Regions from separate parts of the Streptomyces sp. NPDC006259 genome, predicted to be linked through region 3. Evidence: riboswitches for the same ligand, from Rfam matches in the RefSeq annotation. Region 3 holds a riboswitch; each other region holds the start of a gene.
The links. Region 3 has a riboswitch for cyclic di-AMP ahead of ACFYO5_RS14130 (peptidoglycan DD-metalloendopeptidase family protein). Riboswitches for the same ligand answer to the same signal wherever they lie in the genome.
Positions count from the first base shown of each region.

Region 1: it holds a riboswitch for cyclic di-AMP, as region 3 does, so the genes downstream of both, ACFYO5_RS36930 (transglycosylase family protein) here and ACFYO5_RS14130 (peptidoglycan DD-metalloendopeptidase family protein) in region 3, are expected to answer to the same signal.
Region 2: it holds a riboswitch for cyclic di-AMP, as region 3 does, so the genes downstream of both, ACFYO5_RS33755 (M23 family metallopeptidase) here and ACFYO5_RS14130 (peptidoglycan DD-metalloendopeptidase family protein) in region 3, are expected to answer to the same signal.
Region 4: it holds a riboswitch for cyclic di-AMP, as region 3 does, so the genes downstream of both, ACFYO5_RS17140 (transglycosylase SLT domain-containing protein) here and ACFYO5_RS14130 (peptidoglycan DD-metalloendopeptidase family protein) in region 3, are expected to answer to the same signal.

Region 1 is NZ_JBIAHY010000013.1:95,483-100,698, reverse strand. Features, by position in the region: gene ACFYO5_RS36940 (cytochrome P450) at 1-98, shown strand, start outside; gene ACFYO5_RS36935 (transglycosylase family protein) at 279-1,268, shown strand; cyclic di-AMP (ydaO/yuaA leader) riboswitch at 1,472-1,653, shown strand; gene ACFYO5_RS36930 (transglycosylase family protein) at 1,657-2,382, shown strand; gene eno (phosphopyruvate hydratase) at 2,711-3,997, shown strand; gene ACFYO5_RS36920 (septum formation initiator family protein) at 4,168-4,647, shown strand; gene ACFYO5_RS36915 (DUF501 domain-containing protein) at 4,703-5,216, shown strand, end outside.
Region 2 is NZ_JBIAHY010000010.1:143,515-148,730, forward strand. Features, by position in the region: gene ACFYO5_RS33740 (GNAT family N-acetyltransferase) at 1-13, opposite strand, end outside; gene ACFYO5_RS33745 (HPr family phosphocarrier protein) at 192-473, shown strand; gene ACFYO5_RS33750 (GntR family transcriptional regulator) at 718-1,410, opposite strand; gene ACFYO5_RS33755 (M23 family metallopeptidase) at 1,596-2,351, opposite strand; cyclic di-AMP (ydaO/yuaA leader) riboswitch at 2,365-2,532, opposite strand; gene ACFYO5_RS33760 (M16 family metallopeptidase) at 2,846-4,234, opposite strand; gene ACFYO5_RS33765 (M16 family metallopeptidase) at 4,231-5,216, opposite strand, start outside.
Region 3 is NZ_JBIAHY010000003.1:615,077-620,292, forward strand. Features, by position in the region: gene ACFYO5_RS14115 (helix-turn-helix domain-containing protein) at 1-148, shown strand, start outside; gene ACFYO5_RS14120 (DUF6126 family protein) at 145-267, shown strand; gene ACFYO5_RS14125 (tyrosine-protein phosphatase) at 292-1,089, opposite strand; cyclic di-AMP (ydaO/yuaA leader) riboswitch at 1,935-2,096, shown strand; gene ACFYO5_RS14130 (peptidoglycan DD-metalloendopeptidase family protein) at 2,101-3,120, shown strand; gene ACFYO5_RS14135 (hypothetical protein) at 3,495-5,216, shown strand, end outside.
Region 4 is NZ_JBIAHY010000004.1:118,566-123,781, reverse strand. Features, by position in the region: gene ACFYO5_RS17150 (outer membrane lipoprotein carrier protein LolA) at 1-680, opposite strand, end outside; gene ACFYO5_RS17145 (polyprenyl synthetase family protein) at 1,231-2,241, opposite strand; cyclic di-AMP (ydaO/yuaA leader) riboswitch at 3,331-3,511, shown strand; gene ACFYO5_RS17140 (transglycosylase SLT domain-containing protein) at 3,517-3,996, shown strand; gene ACFYO5_RS17135 (HAD family hydrolase) at 4,120-4,944, opposite strand; gene ACFYO5_RS17130 (GNAT family N-acetyltransferase) at 5,195-5,216, shown strand, end outside.

The sequences.
Region 1 (5,216 bases), on a different contig from region 3:
TGAGGTGGCGCGGCGGCCTCATCATGCGCGGACTGCGCACCCTGCCCGTGGAGTTCGCCCCCGCGGCCCCCGGTGGACCCGCCGCAGCCGTCCGCTGACCGTCCGTCATGTGCCCGAGGCACGGAGCAAAGGTGACCGTTCCTCAACTCTGTGATCTTCACGTGATCTGCGCGGCACTAACTTGTGACAACTGATCGTCTGCCGATACGTTCACCTGTCAGCGCGGCGCCCCGTTTCATGCGCCGCGCAGGCACTGCTGTCTCGAGAAAGGCCCTCGCATGCTCTCCGGGAACGGTCGTCACCGGCGCCCCCGTCAGGCTCCGGCCCTCCTCGTCGCGGCCGGCGTGACCGGCTCCGCGATCGCCATCCCGCTGCTGGGCGCCACCGGCGCGAGCGCGGCCGACGGCACGGTGTGGGACACGGTGGCGGAGTGCGAGACCGGCGGTTCCTGGAGTGCCGACCAGGGCAACGGCGAGTACGGCGGCCTGGCGCTGAGCCAGGAGGACTGGGAGGCGCACGGCGGCCTCGACTTCGCCGAGCGCCCCGACCTCGCCAGCCGCAACCAGCAGATATCCGTCGCCCAGAAGGTCCTCGCCGCTCAGGGCGTCGGCGCCTGGGGCACCTGCGGACTGACGTCCGGGCTCAGCAAGGAGAACGGCGCGGGCAGCGTGGACACCGGTGTGGCGGACCCCTCGTCCGACTCCCCCGTGACGTCCGGATTGTCCGACCTGTCCAAGGGGTCGTCCGGCTCCTCGGCCTCCAACTCCTCGGGGGCGTCCGCCTCTCCGTCGGCCGAATCCTCCACGGATGCCGCGGATGCGGCGGATGCCACGGACAAGGCGTCTCCGTCCGCTTCGTCCCCTTCCTCCGGTACGCCGGACGGGGCCTCGAAGTCCGGCGAGCCCGCCGGTGCGGACACCTCGCGAACGGGCGACAGCCCGTCCACGGCAACCCCAGAAGTGGACGACTCGGACAAGTCGGTCCAGGAGGCGGGCTCTTGGAGCCTCGTCGACACGGGTTCCCTCACCTCCGGCCGTCATCGCGGCACCACCGCCGACGAGGCCGCGGACGGCACCACCACCGCCTCCTCGGGCCGCCACGCCGCGGGCACCTATGTCGTCCGCGAGGGCGACTCCCTCGTCTCCATCGCCGATTCCCTTGGCCTCGACGGCGGATGGCGCGCGCTCTACGACGAGAACAAGGACGCCATCGGCTCCGACCCGAACAACATCTCCGCCGGTCAGACGCTCGACACAGCGGCGGAATAGGGCGGAAAAACGGGAAAAACAACGGGAGTTCGCGTCACACTTCGCGGCGAATGTCCGCTTTGGTGAAAGTGTGGGATGAGTCTCAGAAGGCGTGATCCTCTTTGAAATTCCGCCGGGCGCGTGTCTACGGTCGGGACCGCTCGGCAATCCGGGCCCCGGCCGCCGCAACGCCGAATCCTGCCAGTGGCGGCCCGGGAACAGTCGTCGCGCAAGCGCCGTAGGCAGGAGCGGGGGACCCAAGGTAAGTGCCGTACCGGGGCAGTCGACCGGAACGGCTTGGGGTGAAGTCACCTCCCGGGGAGCAGTGCTCCCGGGGAACGGTGGCCGGGCAACTCACACGGCCCGAACCCGACAGCTCACCTCGCAGGCGTCGGTGAGGGGATCCACCATGCTGTTTTCCGGTAAGGGCAAGCACCGCCGTCCGTCCAAGGCCACCCGCGTCGCCGCGCTCGCCGGTGTCACCGGCGTCGCCATAGCCGCCCCGCTCATGGCGGCCGGCAACGCCTCCGCCGCCACCGTCTCCGAGTGGGACGCGGTCGCCCAGTGCGAGTCCGGCGGCAACTGGTCCATCAACACGGGCAACGGCTACTACGGCGGTCTGCAGTTCTCCGCCTCCACCTGGGCCGCGTACGGCGGCACGCAGTACGCCGCGCAGGCCAACCAGGCCTCCAAGTCCCAGCAGATCCAGATCGCCGAGAAGGTCCTCGCGGGCCAGGGCAAGGGTGCCTGGCCGGTCTGCGGCGTGGGTCTGTCCGGCGCCTCCTCCAACGGCGGCTCGTCCTCCAACGGCTCGTCCGCCGGCAGCTCCTCGTCCAGCGGCAGCTCCTCGTCCGGCGGCTCCTCGGAGACCACCACCCGCTCCACCGAGCAGCAGGGCGCCTCCCGCTCCGCCGAGCGTCCGGCCGCCAAGTCGCAGAAGACGGTCACCACCCCGACCGGCAAGAAGGTCAAGAAGGGTGACGGCGAGTACAAGGTCGTCAAGGGTGACACCCTCAGCTCCATCGCCGAGGCGCACGGCGTCAAGGGTGGCTGGGCCAAGCTGTTCGACCTGAACAAGGACATCGTCCAGGACGCCGACCTCATCTACCCCGGTCAGCAGCTGCACCTGAAGTGACATCAGGCCCCCGGCCGGACCACGGCCCCCTCACCGCCGAGGCCGCCGTGCCGAAGCCCTCGTGAGGGGCCCCGTCCCCACGGTCTCCCCGCCCCGGTGCGTTCTCCCCCGTACGCACCGGGGCGGGGTTTTTCCTTCCCTCGGCCGCTTCCGCCGGCCACCCCCCTTTGTTCCGGACGGAAACAATGGGTACGGTCTCCCTGTCCACGGGACGGTCGGTCGGCCGACCGACGCCCCGAGGCGGTTAGGCTCTAGTCGCAAGGCTCAGCAAGGGCTCATCACGGCCCTCTCGTGCCCCGCACAACCAGCGTCACATCCCAAGAAGGAGATGCTCGTGCCGTCCATCGACGTCGTCGTAGCCCGGGAAATCCTCGACTCGCGAGGCAACCCCACCGTCGAGGTCGAGGTCGGCCTCGACGACGGCAGCACGGGTCGTGCCGCCGTCCCGTCCGGCGCCTCCACCGGTGCCTTCGAGGCCATCGAGCTGCGCGACGGTGACCCCAACCGCTACCACGGCAAGGGTGTCGAGAAGGCCGTCCTCGCGGTCATCGAGCAGATCGGCCCGGAACTCGTCGGCTACGACGCCACCGAGCAGCGCCTGATCGACCAGGCGATGTTCGACCTGGACGCCACCGACAACAAGGGCTCGCTCGGCGCCAACGCCATCCTCGGCGTCTCCCTCGCCGTCGCGCACGCCGCCTCCGAGGCCAGCGACCTGCCGCTGTTCCGCTACCTGGGCGGCCCGAACGCGCACCTGCTGCCCGTCCCGATGATGAACATCCTGAACGGCGGCTCGCACGCCGACTCCAACGTGGACATCCAGGAGTTCATGATCGCCCCGATCGGTGCGGAGTCCTTCTCCGAGGCCCTGCGCTGGGGCGCCGAGGTCTACCACACGCTCAAGAAGGTGCTGAAGACCAAGGGTCTGTCCACCGGCCTGGGCGACGAGGGCGGCTTCGCCCCGAACCTGGAGTCCAACCGCGCCGCGCTCGACCTCATCATCGAGGCCATCAAGCAGGCCGGTTACGTCCCCGGCGAGCAGATCGCGCTCGCGCTCGACGTCGCCGCGTCCGAGTTCTACAAGGACGGCACGTACGAGTTCGAGGGCAAGTCCCGCTCGGCCGCCGAGATGACCGAGTACTACGAGGAGCTGGTCTCCGCGTACCCGCTCGTCTCCATCGAGGACCCGCTGTACGAGGACGACTGGGCCGGCTGGAAGGTCATCACCGACAAGCTGGGCGACAAGGTCCAGATCGTCGGCGACGACCTCTTCGTCACCAACCCCGAGCGCCTGGCCCGCGGCATCGAGGAGGGCTCCGCCAACGCCCTGCTCGTCAAGGTCAACCAGATCGGTTCGCTGACCGAGACCCTGGACGCCGTCGAGATGGCCCAGCGCAACGGCTTCAAGTGCATGATGTCCCACCGCTCCGGCGAGACCGAGGACGTCACCATCGCCGACCTCGCCGTCGCGGTGAACTGCGGCCAGATCAAGACCGGCGCCCCGGCCCGCTCGGACCGCGTCGCCAAGTACAACCAGCTGCTGCGCATCGAGGAGATCCTCGACGACGCCGCGGTGTACGCCGGCCGCAGCGCGTTCCCCCGCTTCAAGGGCTGAGCCCCGACACGGCCGAGCCTCGCAGGGCTGGGCCGAACAGCCGAACAGGGTGGAGCGGGCTCGGCTGAGCCGTAAGGGCCCATCCTGAGCCAGTCGTACGTACGTCCCCGTACCGGTCCCGTACCGTGTCCGGGGACGTACGCACGTGTGAGACGGGAGGCGGGGACGACATGGCCGTGAAGGACCGGGACCGTTTCTCCACCGCGACCAGGATCAAACTGCTCGGCGAGCAGACCGCGGCCCGGGTCTACCGGTCCCAGACCAAGCGGCAGGCCCGCCGCTCCCGCCTCACCGGCCGCGCGGCCCTCCTCGCGCTCGTCCTGTGCACCCTGATCGTGGCCCTGGCCTACCCCATGCGGCAGTACGTCTCCCAGCGCGCCGAGATGGCCGACGTCCAGCGCGAGCGGGAGCAGGCCCGCGAGCGGGTGGAAGAACTGCGCGACCTCAAGGCACGCTGGCAGGACGACGCCTACGCCGAACAGCAGATCCGGCTCCGGCTGCACTACGTGATGCCGGGCGAGACGGGCTTCATCGTCATCGACCCCGACGCAGCCGAACAGTCCCGCGCCGACCAGGGAGCCGCCGACGGCCCCTGGTACTCGAACGTCTGGGACGCCGTCGACAAGGCCGACGCCGCCGGCGACCGCTGAACGGCGACCGCTGAACCCGCGACCGATGAACTGACAGAGAGACTCTCGTACAGGCATGGAAACCCCCCCGCCGACCACTCCCCGCACCGAGCCCACCGACGCCGACGTCGAGGCCTTCAAGCAGCAGCTCGGGCGCCCGCCGCGCGGACTGCGCGCGATCGCCCACCGCTGCCCGTGCGGCCAGCCGGACGTGGTGGAGACGGCTCCCCGCCTCCCCGACGGCACCCCCTTCCCGACGCTGTACTACCTGACGTGCCCGAAGGCCAACTCGGCGATCGGCACGCTGGAGGCGAACGGCGTGATGAAGGAGATGACGGAACGGCTCCAGACCGATCAGGAGCTGGCGGCGGCGTACCGCGCGGCGCACGAGGACTATGTGCGGCGCCGGGACGAGATCGAGGAGCTGAGGAACTTCCCCAGCGCGGGAGGAATGCCGGACCGGGTGAAGTGCCTGCACGTGCTGGTCGCCCACTCCCTGGCCGCCGGGCCGGGCGTGAACCCGCTCGGTGACGAGGCTCTGGCCATGCTGCCGCAGTGGTGGGCCAAGGGGACCTGCGTGACGCTCGCCC
Region 2 (5,216 bases), on a different contig from region 3:
ACGCGCTCTGCATGGGGCCCAGACTACGGCTCGCGTACGACAACGGCGCGAGGCAGTCTGTGGTGGGACGGAGGTCGGATCGAGGCCGCGATCCGACCACCACACGGGACGGGACACACGGACCGTCCCTCACACGCTTCACGTGTGGAACACTGGTCTAGACAACCTGAAACAGTGAAGGGCAGCATCACATGGCTGAGCGCCGCGTCAACGTCGGCTGGGCCGAGGGCCTCCACGCCCGCCCCGCCTCCATCTTCGTCCGAGCCGCCACGGCCGCAGGCGTCCCGGTGACGATCGCCAAGGCGGGCGGGGACCCCGTCAACGCGGCCTCCATGCTGGCCGTCCTCGGCCTGGGCGCCCAGGGCGGCGAGGAGATCGTCCTCGCCTCCGAGGCCGAGGGTGCGGACGCCGCTCTCGACCGGCTGGCCAAGCTGGTCGCCGAGGGTCTCGAGGAGCTTCCCGAGACCGTCTGAGCCGGCTGTCGCTCACAGCAGGTACGAAAGCCGCGTCACCCGATCCTGGTGACGCGGCTTTCGCGGTTTCCGGGGCGGGGAATTGCCGGACCCGTCGGGAAAGGTGCCTGCGCGAGCGAGGGGCATGCGAACGGCGGAGGAAGAGTGCGTCACCCGAGCGCGCCACCCGGAATGCGGGGCGGCCTAAAAACGGCAGCGGAAATACCTCTCCGCCGAATTCTCTTCTTTGTATACGGCCCTCGTGTTAATGCCGAAGTCCGGACATGTTTACGACGTGTTGCGAAGTCCTCACACGGTCCTGGCGGTCACCGCCCGAAAAGCGCAGTCGGTGCGCGGAGGTCGCGCGCTCGGTGTGCAGGGCCGTGACCGCCCGCGCGCGCTCCGCGTCGCCGCGCGCCACGGCGTCCACGATCGCACCGTGCTCCCCCCAGGACTCCACCGGACTGGCCGGCGCGTCAACCGCGTACATCCAGGAGATCTTGTGGCGCAGCTGGGTGAGCGTCGAGGTCAGGGCGTGGCTGCCGGAGGCCTGCGCGAGAGTCTCGTGGAACCAGCCCCCCAGGGAGCGCAGATCCTCGCTGTTGCCCCGCCTGGCACGCTCCTGGCCCAGTCGGACGAGGCCGCGCAGCACCTTGAGATGCGCCTCGGTGCGTCGCTGGGCGGCCCGGGCGGCGCCGAGCGGCTCCAGGAGCATGCGCATCTCCAGCAGGTCGGCGGCCTCCGGCTCGGTCGGTTCGGCGACGCACGCGCCCGCGTGCCGCCGTGTGACGACGAAGCCCTCCGCCTCCAGCGTGCGCAGGGCCTCCCGGACCGGGACGCGCGAAACGCCGTAGCGGCGGGCGAGGAGTTCTTCGGTGAGGCGGCTGCCGCGCTCGTAGACACCCGCGACGATGTCGTCCCGGATGGCCGTGCACACCGAGTGCGCCGGAATACGCATGACCGACCTCCGCCTTAATCCCCGTGAAACGTCGACGATTGACGTGTGTTCCGTGACTCTATTGCAATCAGCGGGAATTTCCGATGGCGGGCCGGAATCCATGGATATTTTTTGGACAGCACGGTCCCTGAAACGACGAAAGCCCCGGCCGTGTGGGCCGGGGCGATACGGTGTGTCGCGTCTCGTCAGATGCGCACGCCGTGCGTGCGGAGGTAGGCGACCGGATCGATGTCCGAGCCGTACTCCGGGCTGGTGCGGGCCTCGAAGTGCAGATGCGGGCCGGTGACGTTGCCGGTGGCGCCGGAGAGGGCGATCTGCTGGCCGGGGGCGACCTTCTGGCCCACCGAGACGCCGATGGACGAGAGGTGACCGTACTGGGTGTACGTGCCGTCGTTCATCCGGATCACGACCTGGTTGCCGTAGGCGCCGCCCCAGCCGGTCTCGACGACGGTGCCGAGGCCCACCGCGTGCACCGGGGTGCCGGTGGAGGCGTGGAAGTCGATGCCGGTGTGGCTGCCGGAGGACCACAGGGAGCCGCCGGAACGGTAGCCCGTGGAGACGTAGGAGCCGCTGATCGGCGAGACGAAGGTGTTGAGGCGCTCGCGCTCGGCCGCACGGGCGGCGCGGACCCTGGCCTCGCGCTCCGCCTTGACCTTCGCCGCGGCCCGGGCGGCGGCCTCCTTGCGCGCGGCCTCCTCCAGGGCGGCCTGCTTCTGGGCGGCGGCCTGGTCGTCGATCCGCTCGGCGACCGTGTCGCCGACGGCGACGACCGGGATGAGGCCGGTCTGCTCTACGGGGCTCTCCGCGGCGAGGGCGGGGCTGGAGGCGACGGTGCCGATGACGCCGGTGGTGGTGAGCGCCGCGATACCCGCCACGCGGGCGGTGGTGCGCTTCATCCGGCTGGGACGACGGTGCTTCCCGGTGGCGCAAGTGGACGCCATGAAGTTGAGCGGTCCTTTCCTTCCCTCTCGCCTACCGGGTTAGCTGACGGGTTCGGAGCAGGAAGGTCTCCTACGGACCCCCTCGCGACGTGCGCGGGCGTCCGATTCACCCCAGGGACTGCCTAGTTGGGTCCCCGGCTCCCCTGGCTCGCGCCATGCGGGGACTCGGCGATGACTGTCCGGTGCCGCGGATGCGGCGCACTGCCTGACGAACAGCCCGGTCGAAAGTAGACGCGGCGGCCTTCAATCCCCAAACAGAACGCGGCTTTTGTAGCGCATGCCACAGGGCAGACAGGCAGCCTCTCCCTCAATTCGGACATCAGGGAGCCCTGGTGACACATCCGTCCACCAGGGCTCCTGCGCGCGTGGCGCCGCGGTTGCCGCTCGCTCCGCGCCGCCACCGCGCGTCGTTCCTGCTCGGTGATCGTTCCTGCTCGGCGGTCCCGCTCCGTGTTTCCGCTTCACGGTCCCGCCGCGCCTGCCCGCTCCGCGACCTACTCCGCGGAGACCACCTTCACCTCGCCGATGCCGAGGGCTTCGACCGGCGCCTTGATCGCGGCCGCGTCGCCGACCAGGACCGTCACCAGACGGTCCACCGGGAAGGCGCTCACGACCGCCGCGGTGGCCTCGACGGTGCCGGTCGCGGCGAGCTGCTGGTACAGCGTCGCCTGGTAGTCGTCCGGCAGGTGCTGCTCGACCTGGTCGGCGAGCGTGCCGGCGACAGCGGCCGCCGTCTCGTACTTCAGGGGCGCCACCCCGACGAGGTTCTGCACGGCGACGTCGCGTTCGGCGTCGGTCAGACCCCCCTCGGCGAGAGTGCGCAGCACCTTCCACAGGTCCTCCAGTGCGGGACCGGTGTTGGGGGTGTCGATGGAACCGCTGATGGCGAGCATCGCGGCGCCCGAACCGTCCGGCGCGGACCTGAGGACCTGGCCGAAGGCGCGCACGCCGTAGGTGTAGCCCTTCTCCTCGCGCAGCACGCGGTCCAGCCGGGAGGTGAGGGTGCCGCCGAGGCAGTAGGTGCCGAGCACCTGGGCGGGCCATACGCGCGCGTGCCGGTCGGCACCGATGCGGCCGATCAGCAGCTGTGTCTGGACGGCGCCGGGGCGGTCCACGATGACGACCCGTCCGGTGTCGTCGGCGGTCACCGGCGGCACCGGCCGCGGCTCGGCCGTGGATCCCGTCCAGGCACCCAGGGTGGAGGCGAGGAGCGCGTCGAGGTCGACTCCCGTGAGGTCGCCGACGACGACGGCGGTGGCCGTGGCGGGACGGACGTGCTTCTCGTAGAAGGCGCGTACGGCGGCGGAGTCGATCTTCTCGACCGTCTCCGCGGTGCCCTGGCGCGGCCGCGACATGCGCGCCGTCGCCGGGAACAGCTCCTTGGACAGCTCCTTGGCCGCGCGCCGGGAGGGGTTGGCCAGCTCGTGCGGGATCTCGTCCAGGCGGTTGCGGACGAGGCGCTCGACCTCGCCGTCGGCGAACGCCGGCGCCCTCAGGGCGTCCGCGACGAGGCCGAGGGCCTTGGCCAGGCGGGAGACCGGAACCTCCAGGCTGAGGCGGACGCCGGGGTGGTCGGCGTGCGCGTCGAGGGTCGCGCCGCAACGCTCCAGCTCGGCGGCGAAATCCTCGGCGGAGTGCTTGTCGGTGCCCTCGGAGAAGGCCCGCGCCATGATCGTGGAGACCCCGTCGAGGCCGGCCGGCTCGGCGTCCAGGGGCGCGTCGAGGATGACCTCGACGGCGACGACCTGCTGTCCGGGGCGGTGGCAGTGCAGGACGGTCAGACCGTTGTCGAGCGTTCCGCGCGCGGGGGCGGGGAAGGCCCAGGGCCTGGCTTCGCCCGCGCGGGGCTGGGGGTGGAAGTCCATCGCGGCTAGCTCGGTCACTTGGCCGCCTCCTCGTTCTCGTCCTCGTCGGCGGGGTTCTCGGCGGGCTCGGTGGGCTCGTAGACCAGCACGGCTCGGTTGTCGGGGCGCAGACGGGCCTTGGCGACCTCCCTGACCTCGTCGGCGGTGATGTCCAGCACTCGCTGGACCGCGGTCAGGGCGAGCTGCGGGTCACCGAACAGCACCGCGTACCGGCACAGTTCGTCGGCACGGCCGGCGACGGTGCCGAGACGGTCCAGCCACTCGCGCTCCAACTGGGCCTGGGCCCGCTCCATCTCCTCGTCCGTGGGGCCTTCCTCGGCGAACCGGGCCAGCTCCTCGTCGATGGCCGTCTCGATGACGGGCACCTCGACGTCGCCGGACGTCTTGACGTCCAGCCAGCCGAGGGACGGCGCGCCGGCCAGGCGCAGCAGGCCGAAACCGGCCGCCACGGCCGTACGGTCGCGGCGGACCAGGCGGTTGTAGAGGCGGGAGGACTCGCCGCCGCCGAGCACGGTGAGCGCGAGGTCGACCGCGTCGCACGCGCGTGTGCCGTCCTCCGGCAGGCGGTAGGCGGCCATCAGGGCACGCGCCGGGACCTCCTCCTCGACGACCTCGCGCAGTTGCTCGCCGATGACGTCGGGCAGGGAGCCGTCACGGGGCCGGGGCTTGCCGTCATGGGCGGGGATGGAGCCGAAGTACTTCTCGATCCAGGCGAGCGTCTGCTCCGGGTCGATGTCGCCGACGACCGACAGGACGGCGTTGTTGGGCGCGTAGTAGGTGCGGAAGAACGCGCGCGCGTCCTCCAGCGTCGCCGCGTCCAGGTCGGCCATCGAACCGATCGGCGTGTGGTGGTAGGGGTGACCCTCGGGGTAGGCCAGAGCGGTCAGCTTCTCGAACGCCGTGCCGTAGGGGACGTTGTCGTAGCGCTGACGGCGTTCGTTCTTGACGACGTCGCGCTGGTTCTCCATCGACTCGTCGTCCAGCGCGGCCAGCAGCGAGC
Region 3 (5,216 bases):
CGGGGACAGCGCGCACTTCGACTCGCTGACCCCGCACCGCATCGCGGCCCAGGACCCCGACGGGGTCGACCTGCTCTTCGTCCACACCCTGTTGCAGAGTCCGACGGCCGCACTGTGCCTCGGCCCCAACCCTGGAGAGACGCCATGACCGACATGGAGGACAAGTTCCCCCGGAGCCTGTGGATCCGGCTGATCATCTACATCGCGGTGGGACACGTCTTCGCCGGGTTCCTCTGGCTGCTGTTCGAGGTCGGCGCCAACCAGTAGCCGACGGGCGCCGGGAGTGCTCGCTCAGTCGAGCAGACGCTCCCGGAGCCGCTCGCGGGTCTCCGGGGCCAGGCCGAGACCCTGCTCCAGGTAGGCGTCGACCCCGCCCCAGGTCTCCTCGACGGTCTCGAGCGCGGCCGCGAGGTACTCGGCGCGGGCGTCGAAGAGCGGGCTGAGCAGCTCCATCACCTCGGGGGAGTACGCCTCTGCGGACGTGCTGCTGCGGCGCACCTTGTAACGGCGGTGCTTGGCGTTGGACTCCAGGTAGTCCGTCAGGATCGCCTCGCGTTCCACGCCCAGCGCGAGCAGTGTCACGGCGACGGACAGACCCGCGCGGTCCTTGCCCGCCGCACAGTGCATCAGCGCCGGGACGCTGTCCTCGGCGAGGGCGTGCAGCACGCGGGAGTGCTCGCCCGTGCGCTCCTTCACGATCGAGCGGTAGGACGCGATCATCCGGCCGGCCGCCTTGCCGTCGCCGAGGATCTCGCGCAGTTGGTCGATGTGGCCGTCGCGGACCATCTTCCAGAACTCGGAGCCGTCCGCCGGGTCGGAGAGCGGGAGATTCACATTGCGCACGCCCGGCAGCTCGACGTCCGGGCCCTCCAGCTTCTGGTCCGCCGCGTTGCGGAAGTCGAAGACCGTGTGCAGGCCCAGCGAGGAGAGGAACGCGGCGTCCTCGGCGGTGGCGTGCGCGAGATGTCCGCTGCGGAACAGCACACCGTGGCGGACCCGTCGGCCGTCGACGGTCGGCAGACCGCCCACGTCACGGAAGTTCCGTACCCCGGCCAGCTCGGGTTCGGTCGACGGGATCTGCTGCGTCACGGGGGCTCCTCCCGGTCGTCGGTTCCGGTCGGCGCGGCTCGACATGGCCACCGGAACACCTCCTGACCATACGACATGGATGCCTGGGGCAAACGGGCTCTCCACCACGGTTTCCGGCGGTCGCGGCGCCTCCGGCGGTCGCGGGGCACGGAGGGCATGTCGGGTGCCCGAAGGGCGGGCAAGAGGTGCCGGGCGCACGCCCCTGTCAGGTGTGGCTCCGGCGTCCGGCATTCGCAGCACGGACGAACAGGTGCGGAATTCGGCGAAACGGTCCGGTCGGACTCGCCCCGCGTGCGTAATGGGCCGGGCGACCCCGGAACGGGCCGGTGGCGCTTGTGCTGGGTTACGCGGCCCGTCACGGGTTACCCGGGGCCGCAATGGGCTGGGCGCGCTCGGAAAGGAATGAGCGCGCTCGGCCCGGATATAGCGAATGAAATGCCGTGAAACGGGCGATGTTCACCGGCCGCGATGTGTCATATCGCGAGGTGCGCGGCGAGATGTGCGGCTACCTCGATGCGGCGGTTATCCGCCTGTGTCGCATGTGGGGGTTCTGTCCGAATTGAAGCCTTCATTCCCACTCGCGCTGAATTACGGGACTATGGGGGCAGGGTGCGTGAGCAGGGTCATATTCGTGACCCTGCGTCGTCCGTCATGTTCACGTAATGCTGTTGTTTTCCCAGGGTGTTCACCGGGAAATCGGCCTCTCCATTCACGCAGGGTGACGGAGAATTCCCGCAGGGGATCAAGGGAATGACGCGGGGAGTACAACCTTCGCTTGTGGCTGTGCGTCGTGGTCGCTTACGTTCCACACCAATCCGGACGGACGCCCAATCCTGCCGCCGCCCGGAACCCGCACACTCACCCGTGAACGGCAGGAGCGGGGGACCCACAGGCAGTACCGCCTGTTCCGGTCTCCGGAACGGCTAGGGGTACAGCCGCGCCTCGGCGCGGCCGGACATCTCCAGTCCGCACCCGACAGCTCACCTCGCAGGCGCCGGAGAGGAATTCGTCATGCCCGCCAAGGGTAAGCACCGCCGTCCGAAGCCCCAGCGCTTCACCCGCTCCATCGCCGCCGCCGGAACCGGCGGCGCCGCGCTCGCCCTCCCGCTCATGGGGGCCACCGGTGCGCACGCCGCGCCGTCCCAGTCGGCGGCGCAGTCGCTCTCCCCCGTCTCCGCCGTTTCCCCGCTCTCCTCCGTCCCGGAAAAGGCCGTCGAGGCCGTCCCGGTGGCGCAGAAGTCCGCGAAGTCCGCCACGGGCGCCAAGACCTACACGGTGCGGTCCGGCGACTACCTCTCGAAGATCGCCGACGAGCAGGACGTCAGCGGCGGCTGGACCCGTCTCTACGCGGACAACCGCGAGGCCGTCGGCGACAACCCGTCGCTGATCCACCCGGGTCTGAAGCTGTCGATCGGTGAGCGGGCCGCGGCGGGCACGACCAAGTCGCCGTCGGGTCCCTCTGGTTCCTCCGGTTCGTCCACCCCGTCGAAGAAGTCCTCGGGCTCCTCCACGAAGTCGTCCTCCTCGGCCTCGTCCGGGAAGTCCTCCTCCTCGGACTCGGCCAAGTCGTCCTCGGCGAAGGCGTCCACGACGCAGGCCGCCGGGAACACCACCGCCGCCACCGGCTTCACCCTCCCGGTGTCCGGCGCGACCGTCGGCACGCCGTACAGGATGTCCGGCAGCATGTGGTCCAGCGGCTACCACACCGGTGTCGACTTCGTGGTCCCGACCGGCACCTCGCTCAAGGCCGTCGGCGCGGGCACGGTCGTCTCCGCCGGCTGGGGCGGCGCGTACGGCAACCAGGTCGTCATCAGGCTCGCCGACGGCTACTACGCCCAGTACGCCCACCTGTCCTCGCTCTCCGTCTCGGCCGGCCAGTCCGTCTCCGCCGGTCAGCAGGTCGGCCTCTCCGGTGCCACCGGCAACGTGACCGGCCCGCACCTGCACTTCGAGATCCGCACCGGTCCCGACTACGGCTCGGACGTCGACCCGCTCGCCTACCTCCGCTCGCACGGCGTCTCCGTCGGCTGACGTATCGCTCGCCCGGCGTCCCGTCGGCTGACGTACCGCTCGCCCGGCGTCGCGTCGGCCGACGTACCGCCCGTACGGCGTCCCGTCGGCCGACCGACGTACCGCTCGACCTTCCGCCTCCACCTGACACGCCGCCGAAGGCCGGACCCCGTTCCCGGGGTCCGGCCTTCGGCGTTTCCGAGGACCCGCATCGGTCCTCGCGGCTGGTCGACTTTGCGCGTTCATGATCGTTCTGTTGCGGTCTCATGGCGAGTCCGCCCGAGGCGTCGACAGGCGGGGCAGGGTGGGGACACAGTGGCGGAACGGAACGGCAAGCGCTTTCTACTCGCGCGCCCAGTCCGTCTCACGCAGCCCCGTGTCACGAAGGAGCCCCGGTGCACGCCACCCCACGCCGAAGAACCGTCACCGTCGCCGCGACCGCGGCGGCCCTGCTGGCGGGGCTGACCGCCGCACCGGCCGGCGTTCAGGCGGCCTCGGCGCACGCCGGGCAGCCGCGCCGCGTCGTCGAGAACCTCGACCGCGGACTGGTCGCCGTCCCGGCCGCCGGGGAGACCTTCCTCAGCTGGCGGCTGCTCGGCACCGAGTACGCCCGCCACGGCGACGCGATCGCCTTCGACGTGTACAAGAACGGCCGCCGCCTCAACCGCGAACCGGTCAGGAAGTCCACGACGTACCGCGACGCGACCCCCGGCAAGGGCGCCTACACCGTCCGCGCGGTCGTCGACGGGCGCGCGTCACGGCCGAGTTCCCCCGCCCTCGACTTCACCCACGGCTACGCCGAGATACCGCTCGCCGCCGCCGACGGCTACACCGTCCAGCACGCCTGGCCCGGCGACCTCGACGGCGACGGACGGTACGAACTCGTCGTCAGCCGGCTCCACGGGACCAGGGACCGTCCCGATCTGCTGGAGGCGTACACCCTCACCGGCGAGCAGCTGTGGCGGGTCGACCTCGGCCCCGGCTCCTACACGCAGGTCGGCGGGAACGGTGCCAACGACCCCGCGCCCGCCGCGATCAGCGGATCCACCGCGATCGGCGGCTACCGCAACGACGACAACGTCACGGTGTACGACCTCGACAGCGACGGGAAGGCCGAGGTGCTGGTCCACACGGCCGCCGGGACCACCTTCGCGGACGGTGCCCGCGTCACCGCCGACTCGCCCGCCGACCAGTTCGTCTCGGTGATCGACGGCGCGACCGGCACCGAGCGCACCCGGCAGCCCGTCCCCGACGACTTCGTCGCCGACGGCCCCTCGGGCGGCCACTTCGGCATCGCCCACCTCGACGGCGAACACCCCAGCCTCGTCACCAAGTCGGTCACCCGCGTCGGCGCCCGGCGCGGCGCCTTCCGCACCCTGTTCCAGACCTGGGACTACGACGGCACCGAGCTGACCCGCCGCTGGAAGTACGTCGTGGACCCGGCCTCCGGCGCGACCAGCTTCCACCAGATCCGCACGGTCGACGTCGACCAGGACGGCCGGGACGAGATCGCCGACGGCAACTACGTCGTCAACAGCGACGGCACCCTGCGCTATGTGGTCGACGGCGCCATCCACGGCGACCGCTTCTCCATCGCCGACCTGGACCCGGCCCGCCCCGGCCTGGAGGGCTTCGCCATCCAGCAGTCCGAACTGGGCGTCGTCTCGAACTTCCCCTGGTACTACTACGACGCCGACACGGGGGAGCGGCTGGTGACCGGCGCGCACCCGGCGAACCCGGTGAGCGACGCCGACCTCGACGTCGGCCGCGGCAGCGCCGCCGACATCGACCCGGGCCACCCCGGCTCCGAGTACTGGACCTCCACCGCGGACGTCACCCGGCCCGGCGCCGGTGTCTTCAACGTGCGGGACGGCAAGGTGTCCGGCACGACTCCCAGCGTCAACTTCCGCATCTGGTGGGACGGTGACAAGACGTCGGAGCTGCTCGACCTCACCCACGTCGAGAAGTGGGACCCCGCCACCGAGACGGCCACCAGGATCTTCGAACCGGCGGGCGTGGTGTCCGGCGCCCGCAACGCCACCCCCTTCTACGGCGACCTGGTCGGCGACTGGCGCGAGGAGATCCTCGCCGAGACCGCCGACCACACCGCCCTGCGC
Region 4 (5,216 bases), on a different contig from region 3:
GGCTTGACCACCAGCTTGTAGGCGTCACGGCCGGCCACGTGGACGGTGCCGTCCACGGTCACGGACGTGGTGTCGTCGACGGCCTTGAGCGCTTCGTCGGTGAGGTCCTTGGGTGTGGTGGGAACGGGCTCGGCCGCGTCCTTCCCCTCCTCCGCGGTGGAGTGGTAGACCTCGTTGGACGCGCTGTCGTACCCCCACACGTCCTTGCCGTTGTGGATCAGGCTGTACTCGGCGGCGTTCTCCAGGAGCGACAGCTTCTGCTTGTCCGGGCCGTCGGCGGCGACGCGCAGGGTGTGCGTGCCGGAGGCGAGTTCGGTGAGCTTGGCGGAGGGGTCGGCGGAGGACCCGCCGTCCTCACCCCCGGTGTCCCCGGTGGCGCCCGAGAGGAGCCCGCTCTCCAGCCCGCCCAGGTCGGGCAGGCCGAGGTCCGTGGTGATCTTCACCGTGCCGGACAGCTGCTGTACGTCCGACGCGGCGATCCTCTCGATGAGCTGCTGCGCGGTGATCTTCGGCAGGTCGGGGTCGCCCGAGTCGGCGAGCGCCGGGACCAGCCCGATCGTCGCCGCCGCGACACCCACCACGGTGACCGGAACGATGTACCGCACGGCCTTGCGCCGCCCGACACGCAGATCGTCGGCCTCTTCGGCGTGCGTGCTGTCGTCGGATGCGTACGGTGCCATGTGTGCCTTACCTCCGTCGTCGGCGGCGGCCGGTCGTCGTGCGGGTCAACGTCCCCCGCCCGAGCCGCCATTCTCACCCGAATCGGTGAGGAGTGGTGATTTCCGTGGTTCCCATCTCACCAAACAAGCCACCTCCTGACGTCAACCCGAGGACTCAACTCGACGTACGCCTGGGGTATGACGTGGGGGTGGGGGGTGTCAGGGTGAGGAGGGGTGGCGGCCGGGGAAGGACCGGGGGGGACGGATGGGCCGGGAGGGCCGGGGTGGTCGGGGTGGACCGGCAGAGCCGGAGCGGACCGGGAGGGCCGGAGCGGCAGGACCGAGCGGACCCGAGTCGGGAGTCCCGGCCGGGGTCCGGGGCGGAGCCCCGAGGTGGTTCAACCCGTACGTGTGGACTGACCGAGTCGGGCGGGTGGGTGGGAGAGCTTTCGCGGGGGCGCAGTCCCCGCCCGGGTCCGGGGCGGAGCCCCGAGGCGGTTCGAGGCCCGCCTCTCGACGTACCGAGTCGGGCGGGTGGGTGGGCGGAAGGCGCCAGCCGACGCCCAACGCGTCACCCCGCCCGGTGGACCACCGCATCGCACAGCTCCATCAGAGCCACCTTCGCATCGCACTCCCGCAACGGCACCAGCGCCGCCCGAGCCTCCTTGGCGTACCGCACGGTGTCCCGCCGGGCCTGCTCCAGTGCCGGGTGCCCCCGCAGCGCGGCCAGTGCCTCCGCGAGCCGAGCGTCATCGCTCAGGTCGGAGTCGAGCAGCTCGCACAGCGCGACGTCCTCGGGCAGCGCCAGCCGGGCAGCGCGCTCGCGCAGCCGCAGCACCGGCAGCGTGGGGATGCCCTCCCGCAGATCCGTGCCCGGCGTCTTCCCCGACTCGTGCGAGTCCGACGCGATGTCGAGCACGTCGTCCGCGAGCTGGAAGGCGACGCCCAGCCTCTCGCCGTACTGGGTGAGCACGTCCACGACCGTCTCGTCGGCGCCGGACATCATCGCGCCGAAGCGGCACGCCACCGCCACCAGCGATCCGGTCTTGCCGCCGAGCACGTCGAGGTAGTGGTCGACGGGGTCCCGGCCGTCGGTCGGCCCGGCCGTCTCCAGGATCTGTCCGGTGACGAGTCGCTCGAACGCCTCCGCCTGCACCCGCACCGCCTCGGGTCCGAGGTCGGCGAGGATGTGGGAGGCGCGGGCGAACAGGAAGTCGCCGGTGAGGACGGCGACGGAGTTCCCCCAGCGGGTGTTCGCGCTGGACACCCCGCGCCGTACGTCGGCCTCGTCCATCACGTCGTCGTGGTACAGGGTGGCCAGGTGGGTCAGCTCCACCACCACGGCCGAGGGCACGATGCCGGGGGCGTACGGGTCGCCGAACTGCGCGGCGAGCATCACGAGCAGCGGCCGGAACCGCTTCCCGCCCGCCCGGACGAGGTGCTGCGCGGCTTCCGTGATGAACGGGACCTCGCTCTTGGTGGCCTCGAGCAAGCCTTCCTCGACAGCCGTCAATCCGGCCTGGACATCGGCTTCCAGAGCCTGGTCCCGCACGCTCAGCCCGAACGGCCCGACGACGGTCACGAGGGGTCTCCTGTCTGCTGGTGTCTTCTGGCGATTACGCGGATTGTCGATAGGTCGCTGCCCTCACTCAAGTCAGCGTATCCGGTCACGTTTCGATCACCGACAGGCCCCACGTCCCCCCGTATCGAACTTCGCCCGACCGGGAGGCGCGCCTCAGGCGGGCGGACGGCGTCCGATGATGACCGGTATGTTGCTGATCAGCCGATATGGGCGTTCGGGGCAGAGGGGAAGACGGGCCGGCGACTCGGCCCCGTCACCCACGTCACCCGCCCGGCGGTAGCTGTCCGACACACTCGCCCCGCCGCCCTCACGGGGGCCACACACATGCGCATCCGTTCGCCCTTCCCCTAGGGGGACAGCCCACGAGGACCTACGCACCCGTCTGCCCGACGGAACCCTCCCGCACGCCCGCGCGCGGCGGCCACCGGCCGCCGAGCCCGCGTCGGCACTCCCGGAGCACGCCCCGGCCGGACTCTCCTACCGGCCGACACCCCCGGACGCCACCGCCACCGCCACTGCCCACCGCCACCGCCACCGCCACCGCCCACTCCGACCGCGACCGCCCACTGCGACCGCGACCGCGGCTGACGCACGAGGCTGACGTACGAGTCGCAGCGCACCCAGGTGCGTAGACGGCGGCACAGGTCCGCGGCGTGGCACCGGGCCGCCCCGCCCACCACCCACGTGCACGCGGCGCCTCGAACGGCGGGAGCCTCAGCAACGACTCCCCGTCGAGAGGTGTACGCACGGAGGGCGGCGGGGGCGTGTTCCACCGGACCGGGCGGAAGCACCTTCCACGTACGCCCCTTTAAAAGGGACTTGAGGCTCAATGCCCGTTATACCCTTCTTATGGACGCTGGTGAGTTGGCTCACTCCACAGCCCTGCCGGTGACCAGACCCGGAAGCTGTGATTCCGCTTTGCCGTCGGCGAGTTGACGTCCGGCGAATACAAAGGATCAAGCAGGCATAGTCATCCGATCAAGGTCAATAGGGGCGATCTGTGAATCCGGCACTTGTTCCGGACATGCGCTCTCGCATACGTTCCCGGCCTGTCGGGCAGACGCCTAATCCTGCCGCCGCCCGACATCCCATTGACCAACACTCACGCACGGCAGGAGCGGGGGACCCAGGTAAGTCGCCGAGCCGTACGTCACGGACGTACCGGACCGGCTTGGGGTGAAGCCGTCCCGCCGTACCCCTACGGCGGCCGGCCGGGCACTTTCCAGCCCGAACCCGACAGCTCACCTCGCAGGCGCCGGAGAGGAACCTTTCGTCATGCCTGCTGCCGCCCAGCACCGCCGCACCCGCCTCGCCCGCACCCTCGCCGTCGCCGCCACCGGCGCCGCCGTGCTGGCCCTTCCGCTCATCGGCTCCACCAGCGCCTCCGCGGCCACCACGACGTCGGCCACCACGGCCACCACCACGGCCGGGTACACCGACAACCTCGACGGCTGGATCCGCGAGTCCCTCGCGATCATGGCCGAACAGGGCATTCCGGGCACCTACGACGGCATCTACCGCAACGTCATGCGCGAGTCCTCGGGCAACCCGAACGCCATCAACCTCTGGGACTCCAACGCGGCCGCGGGTATCCCGTCCAAGGGCCTGCTCCAGGTCATCGACCCCACCTTCGCCGCCTACCACGTGGCCGGCACGGCCTACGACCCGTACGACCCGGTCGCCAACATCACCGCCGCCTGCAACTACGCGGCCCACCGGTACGGCTCGATCGACAACGTCTTCGGCGCCTACTGACAGCCTCCCCAGGAGAGCCGGGGAGCCGGGACAGCCGGGGACCGGGCTGCCGGGGACCGGGAGAACCAGGGAACCGGGAACCTGTAGAACGAGGGAACCAGGTGGCCTGGGGCGCCAGGTGAACTACGGGAACAGTCTTTCGAGGACGACGGCCACGCCGTCGTCCTCGTTCGACGTCGTCACCTCGTCCGCCACCGCCCTGAGTTCGGGATGGGCGTTGGCCATCGCCACACCGCGCGCCGCCCAGTCGAACATCGGAAGGTCGTTGGGCATGTCACCGAAGGCGATCGTGTCCTCGGGCCGCAGCCCGAGGTGCTCGGCCGCCAGGGCCAGCCCGGTCGCCTTCGTCACTCCGCACGGCTGTAGTTCCACCGTGCCCGGCCCGGACATCGTGACGGTGGCCAGCGAGCCGACCACTGAACGGGCCGTCGCCGCCAACTCGTCGTCGGACAGGGTCGGATGACGCAGCAGCACCTTGCTGATCGGCTCGCACCACAGGTCGTCGCGCACTCCGACGCGCAGGGCCGGCAGCGTGGGATGCGGCATCAGATAGCCCGGTTCGATGAGCGTGAGCCCGTCGACGCCGTCCTGGTCGACGGCCGCGTACACCTCGCCCACCTCGGCCTCGATCTTGCCGAGCGCCGTCTCGGCCAGTTCACGGTCCAGGGTGACCGACCACAGCAGACGGTCCGCCCCGACGTCGTAGAGCTGCGCGCCCTGTCCGCACACCGCGAGCCCTCTGCCGCGCAGGATGTCGAGCAGCGGCCGTACGCGAGGCGCCGGCCGGCCGGTCACCACCAGGTGGTGGGCCCCTGCCGCCGCCACCCTCGCGAGCGCGTCGAGCGACCGGTCGGAGAAGGTGTCGTCGCCGCGGAGCAGCGTTCCGTCCAGGTCGGTGGCGACGAGGGAGTACGCGCAGCGCGCGGCATATGCGGTGGGTGCGGCCATGATCAGAGAATACGGACCCCAACGGGCTCCGACTCACCTCCAGTTCGGCGCCCGCTCCTTCCCCTTCCGTGCCGTTCGGGCGAGAAACGGCTTTCTGCCGCAACGCCGGGTACAGGGACGTTGAAGGCCTATGCACCGGTTGGCAACCAGATGGTCCGCTACCTACCGCCCGTAGTACCTGGAGCGGTACCGTCCAGACAGTCCAGGGGGACGGGGACTTGATCGGGGGGTCGGGTTGAGCGGTGGGCGTATTCGTGTGCTGAAGCCGGAGG